Regions from separate parts of the Ferdinandcohnia salidurans genome, predicted to be linked through region 2. Evidence: predicted binding sites of a transcription regulator. Region 2 holds the regulator's gene; the other holds the start of a gene.
What was found. Region 2 encodes Rex, which represses fermentation and respiration genes when NADH is low (regulators of the CRP and FNR family bind a similar motif). Its sites were predicted from a motif close to TTGTGAAATATTTCACAA; they were not measured.
Positions count from the first base shown of each region.

Region 1 (3,408 bases), on a different contig from region 2:
TCTGGTCCACACATTCACCTAATTTTGAAAAAAATGTATTTCGTGGTTGATATTGTATCTGTTACACTAAAAAAGAAATACCCACACTCGTGTTAGGTTAATAGCACGTCACAAAGGAGAATACATATGAGTACGTTCGAACAAATGCTAGAAAAATATGCTGACTTAGCTGTTCGTGTTGGTGTTAATGTTCAACAAGGACAAAACCTACTTATTAATGCACCTATTTCAGCTGTCGAATATGTTAGAAAAGTTGTAAAAAAAGCTTATGAGGTTGGAGCAAGAAATGTATATGTGGAGTGGAATGATGATGAAATTACACGCACCCGCTTCGATCTTGCACCAGATGAAGCATTCCTGGATTACCCAATGTGGAAGGCAAAAGGAATGGAAGAACTCGCAGAAAACGGAGCTGCCTTTTTGTCCATTATTTCATCAAATCCAGATTTACTGAAAGGCGTCAATCCAGAGCGCATTGCCAATGCAAATAAAACGGCTGGGCAAGCACTGGAAAAATATCGGAATTATTCACAAGCAGATAAAGTAAGCTGGTCCGTTATTGCTGTGCCATCAGAAAGCTGGGCAGAAAAAGTATTCCCAAATCTCTCATCTGAAGAACAAGTTGAAAAGTTATGGGAAGCGATTTTCCAAGCAACTCGTGTCGACACAGAAAATCCTGTACAAGCATGGAAGGATCACAATGCAACTTTGCATGCAAAGGTTGAATACTTAAACAAGAAAAAATATAAAAGATTGCATTATACAGCACCTGGAACTGAATTGACGGTAGAACTTCCTGAGGGTCACGTTTGGATTGGCGGTGGTGGTGAAAACGAAAAGAATATTCAATTCGTAGCCAATATGCCAACTGAAGAGGTCTTCACCGTTCCCGCAAAAGAAGGTGTAAATGGGTATATAAGCAGCACGAAGCCACTCAATTACGGGGGAAGCTTAATTGATCACTTTACGTTAACGTTTGAAAATGGACGAATCGTGGATGTAAAGGCTGAAACAGGTGAAGATACACTTAAACGCCTTGTGGAAACAGACGAAGGCAGTCACTATTTAGGTGAGGTTGCATTAGTTCCACATAGTTCACCTATTTCACAATCAAAAATTCTATTCTACAATACCCTTTTTGATGAAAATGCATCCAATCACTTTGCGATCGGAAACGCTTATGCTTTCTGTATTGAAGGTGGTAAAACAATGTCGCGTGAAGAGCTTGTAAAAAAAGGGGCAAACTCAAGTATCACACATGTTGACTTTATGGTCGGCTCAGGTGAAATGGACATCGACGGAATCACAGCTGATGGCACCATCGAACCCGTCTTCCGTAATGGGAACTGGGCATTCTAATCTCGTACTAGTCGACAAAAGGCACCACTGGAGAGTATGTTTCTCTCCCAGTGGTGCCTTTTTCTTTCTTAACCTCCCCCATTGTGCATATCCTTAGCTCAAAAAATTATTTATTGAGACTATTGAAATTCAGCTGTTAATGTGTAAATATAGATGACAAGACACTTGTATTTTCAGTCGTGTCACTTAAACTTCGTTAAGCCCAAAAGAAATCTACCTAAGTTTGTGAAATTATTATCAAACTTATTTATCCTAGGAGGCAAACTATGAATCTATTAAAATTGCGTAAAATGTTACAGGAGTTTTTACTTGAAGATATTGGTGAACTGGATGTAACAAGTCAAACGATATTCCCTATTGAACAAACAAGCCAAGGCGTGTTTATTGCTAAAGAAGACGGTATTATTTCTGGATTAGCCATTATTAAAGAAGCCTATCACCTGTTAGATTCAACCATTGAAATCGAGCTTCGTTTTTCAGACGGAGATCGTGTATCCGCTGGCGATACTATCGCAACTGTAAGTGGACCGACTTCCAACCTACTCACTGGTGAAAGAGTGATTTTGAATCTTATCCAGCGAATGAGTGGAATTGCAACAGTTACAAACAGATGTGTAGAAGCTTTAAACGATGCTTCCATTCGAATTTGTGATACTAGAAAAACCATTCCAGGACTTCGCATGCTTGATAAGTATGCAGTTGTAACGGGTGGTGGCAAAAATCACCGTTTTGGGCTCTATGATGGAGTCATGATTAAGGATAACCATATCGCCTATTGCGGTTCGATTACAAAAGCGGTTAAAGCGGTACGCGAAAAAATTGGCCATATGGTAAAGATTGAAGTTGAAACGGAAAGCAAAGAAGAAGTTTTGGAAGCTGTGGAAGCTGGAGCAGATGTGATCATGTTTGATAATCGTAGCCCTGAAGAAGTGAAAGAATTCACAAAGTTAGTACCAAAGGGAATCATCACCGAAGCCTCTGGCGGAATAACTTTAGATAATTTAGCCACCTATTCTGGTACCGGTGTCCAGTATATATCATTAGGATTTTTAACCCATTCTGTAAAAGCCCTTGATATTAGCTTGCAAGTAAAAGAAGGAAACAAGAAATCTTCTTTCAATGAATGATGGTATGCTACCCGAGTACATCTGACTTGTTAAAAGTTCGGGTGGAACTCGGGTAGCATAACCTTTGGGGGTAAATGTGAATGTCAAAAAAAAATTGGATTTATTCTTTCTTACTTTTAATTAGTAGTATTCTTCTAGCAGGTTGCTTGAATAAAGTTGGTGCGGTGTCTGTCGCTGATACAGGCGATATTCGAACGACTATTATTGGCGGACGGACAGGAGGCGCATGGTCTGTTTTTACAGAAGGTATCGCCGAGTCGATTCGTCGTGAAAATAAAGGTTCACTTATTACGGTTGAGCCTGGCGGAATTGTTGAGAATCCGGCTAGTGTTGGCACAAACACGGTTCCTTATGGAATCTCCTACGCTATGACAGCTTATGCAGCATTCAGTGGAACAGAACCTTATAAAGAGGCCTATCCGGATATACGTGCGATCAGTGTGGTGATTCCTGCTAACTATTATCAATTAATCGCGCGAGCTGACGTGGAATTTGATTCACTAGCCGAGGTGATTGAAAAGAAAGCACCGATGCGGCTAGCAGTTGACCAAAGAGGCTCTGCGGGTGAAATTATTACACGGTCGATTTTACAAGAATACGATGTAACCTATAAAGACATTGCATCTTGGGGTGGTTCTGTTGATCATTTAAGTGGTTCAAAAACGTTTGAATTGATGGGAGATAACCGAATCGATACTACCGGAGATGCAGTATCCGTTCCATCCAGTGATATTTTAGAAGCGGCCGTCACAAATGACATGAAATTTATTTCGATGGACCAAGAAATACTTCAAGATGTAGCAGATAAGCTAGGAATGGAGCTAGGTACAATTCCAGCAGGGAGTTATGATTTTTTAAACCAAGATATACACACCCTATATACCCCTGCTATTTTAATTGTTCACAAGGATGTTTCTGAGGA
Region 1 is NZ_JBHUEK010000008.1:155,323-158,730, reverse strand. Features, by position in the region: gene ACFSFW_RS06675 (aminopeptidase) at 127-1,359, shown strand; gene nadC (carboxylating nicotinate-nucleotide diphosphorylase) at 1,626-2,486, shown strand; gene ACFSFW_RS06665 (TAXI family TRAP transporter solute-binding subunit) at 2,567-3,408, shown strand, end outside.
Region 1: a site for Rex is predicted at 1,583-1,600, ahead of nadC (carboxylating nicotinate-nucleotide diphosphorylase). Genes of this name have one in related genera too.

Region 2 (3,408 bases):
CACGCTTGGTGGTTGAAGCTCGAACCAGGTTTTTAGCGATAAAATCTTTTAGTTTTTCCACTTCTTCCTGTTGTTTTTCATATTTTTTCAGCTCAAGCTCATAGTTTTCAGCCTTGAGTTTTAAATAGTTGCTATAGTTTCCGACATATCTAGTGCTTGTGTGTCTAGAAATTTCATAAACTTGGTTGACCACTTTATCAAGAAAGTAACGGTCATGGGATACGATTAACAGTGCGCCAGGGTATCCTTGTAGATATTGTTCAAGCCACGTAAGCGTGCTAATATCAAGGTGGTTTGTTGGCTCGTCCAAGATTAACAGATCAGGCTTGGTTAGTAATAGTTTACAAAGGGCAAGGCGTGTCTTCTGACCACCGCTTAAGCTGGATATTTTGGTTTGGTAGTCTTCTTCTGTAAAATTAAAACCATGTAGAATTGATCGAATATCAGCTTCGTATTGATAGCCACCCTTTTCCTTAAAATCAACCTGTAGCTGATCATATTCTTCGAGTAATTTCTGGTAATCAACCGGATTTTCAAAGAGGGACGGGTCTCCCATTTTAACCTCTAGGTTTCTGAGATCTTTTTCAAGCTTCTGTAAGGATGCAAAAACAGTTAGCATTTCCTCCCAGATGGTGAGATTTGATTCAAGCCCTGTATTTTGGGCGAGGTAATCAATGGTAACGCTTTTTGGCTTGATAATTTCACCGCCATCATGTGACATATGGCCGGCAATAATTTTTAAAAGTGTTGATTTTCCAGCACCGTTTCGTCCAACGATGGCAATACGGTCACGAGTTTGTACTTCTAATTTTATATTCGATAAAATAAGATCAGCAGCAAAATACTTTTTGAGCTGATTTACTTGTAGTAAAATCATGTTATTTCACCTCTTGTTTCTATCAACAGTGTATCTTATATTACTTAATTAGAGCAACTGCAATGATATTGTTCACAGATGTATCAAAGACAGATGTGATAAAATAGTGTATAGTTTATGGGAGGGTTTGTTTTATGTCATCATTTACCCATTTTAATGAGCAAGGTCGCGCCAAGATGGTCGACATTACGGAAAAGTCAGATACTGTCCGTACAGCAATTGCAAAATCAAGTATTACTGTAAATAAAATCATTTATGAGCAAATAATAAATAATGAGGTTAGTAAGGGTGATGTCCTTGCTGTTTCTCAGGTTGCGGGAATTATGGCAGCCAAAAAGACGTCGGAGTTAATTCCGATGTGTCATCCATTGGCATTAAAAGGTGTTGATATACGTTTTAGCTGGACGACCCAAGATGAATATGTCTTACATATCACGGTTACAGTTAAAACAAAGGGCAGTACAGGTGTGGAAATGGAAGCACTTACCGCTGCATCTGTTTGTGCGCTAACTGTGTATGATATGTGTAAAGCGGTTGATAAAGGAATGGTCATTGGACCAACTTATTTGGCTGAAAAAACGGGTGGAAAGAACGGAGATTTTAAAAGGGAGCTATAGTTAGTTCCAAGTTAGTGGAGGAATTAAGGTGAATCTTGAACAATCAAAAATACCACAAGCAACTGCCAAAAGGCTGCCACTTTACTATCGATTTTTGAAAAATTTGCATGCCTCAGGAAAGCAGAGAGTTTCATCTGCAGAATTAAGTGATGCGGTTAAGGTAGATTCCGCCACAATTCGGAGAGATTTTTCTTATTTCGGAGCATTGGGAAAAAAAGGATATGGCTATAATGTCAATTATTTATTATCCTTTTTTAGTAAAACCTTAGATCAAGACGAGTTAACGAAGGTTACTCTAATCGGTGTAGGGAATTTAGGTACAGCATTTTTACACTACAATTTTTCCAAAAATAATAATACAAAAATTGAGCTTGCGTTTGATGTGGATTATAATAAGGTAGGTAGTAGTATTGGTGGAGTACAGGTATGCCATCTTGATGACCTTGAAAAAGAATTGCCTGATGATGTAACGGTAGCCATTTTAACGGTGCCGGTTGGGGCAGCTCAGTCGATTACAGACCGCTTGGTCAATAAAGGGATCAAGGGTATTCTTAATTTTACTCCAGCAAGAATCAATGTACCTGAACATATTCGGGTCCATCACATTGATTTGGCTGTAGAACTACAAGCTCTAGTATATTTCTTAAAGCATTATTCAAATGATTCAAATGATTCAAATGAAGAATAAAAATAGATCTTACAATTGTAGGGAGGTGACTTACAGTGGGAAGTCTTGGATTCGGTAGTATTTTACTGATTGTATTTGCAGCGTTATTAATCTTTGGACCGAAGAAGTTACCTCAACTAGGTAAAGCAGCAGGTAATACATTGCGTGAGTTTAAAAACGCAACAAAAGGTTTAGCAGATGATGATGACGATGATGTTAAGAAGAATGAAACTCAAGATGTGAAGTAATGATAGGATGAGTCACATGAACGAAAAAGAAATGTCCGTCTATGATCATATTGGAGAGTTACGAAAACGACTGATCTACATAGTCGTTTTCTTCTTCATTGTTGCATTAGGCAGCTTTTTTCTCGCAGAGCCAGTTATCCTTTATTTGCAAAATGCTGACGAAGCAAAAGAGCTGACAATGAATGCTTTCCGTATGACAGATCCAATTAAAATCTATATGCAATTTGCTTTTATCATTGCCCTTGTTATCTCGTCTCCTTTTCTCCTTTATCAGCTTTGGGCCTTCATCAGTCCTGGCTTATATGAGAAGGAAAGAAAGGTAACCTTGAGTTATATTCCGCTTTCGGTAATCCTTTTTTTAATAGGAGTTTCATTCTCCTACTTTATTTTGTTCCCATTTGTAGTGAACTTTATGACAAGGTTAGCGGAGCGCCTTGATATCAATCAGGTGATCGGGATAAACGAATATTTTCAATTCCTGTTGCAATTGACTTTACCGTTTGGCTTTTTGTTTCAATTACCAGTTATTGTGATGTTTTTAACAAGATTGGGAATTGTAACACCGATGTTTCTTTCTAAAATAAGAAAGTTCGCGTATTTTATTCTATTAGTCATCGGAGGTTTAATCACCCCTCCTGAAATAATCTCGCATTTAATGGTTACAGTCCCGTTGTTCGGATTATATGAAATCAGTATTCTCGTATCAAAAAGTGCCTACAGGAAGGCATTAAAAGCGGAAATGGAAGCGGCAAATTCAATGGAGTAGAGATAATTCCATAAAAAAATAACCTCCGATGTGAGGTTATTTTTTTGTTTTTGCGATTTTTTTTATTTTACTGTGCAGGACAAACATTCGGATTGCCACACCAAAGTCGAAGGTTGCGACAATTGCTAGAAGAATCGTAGAGAAGTTCCAAACGGTCTCTGCCGCACTATTAATCGCAATATAGGTAAACAGAGTCCCCATTAGCGCGTAAATGATGCCCATTACAAAAGGTG
Region 2 is NZ_JBHUEK010000027.1:6,072-9,479, forward strand. Features, by position in the region: gene ACFSFW_RS19040 (ABC-F family ATP-binding cassette domain-containing protein) at 1-877, opposite strand, end outside; gene moaC (cyclic pyranopterin monophosphate synthase MoaC) at 1,012-1,494, shown strand; gene ACFSFW_RS19050 (redox-sensing transcriptional repressor Rex) at 1,523-2,182, shown strand; gene ACFSFW_RS19055 (twin-arginine translocase TatA/TatE family subunit) at 2,218-2,409, shown strand; gene tatC (twin-arginine translocase subunit TatC) at 2,426-3,175, shown strand; gene ACFSFW_RS19065 (YdiK family protein) at 3,212-3,408, opposite strand, start outside.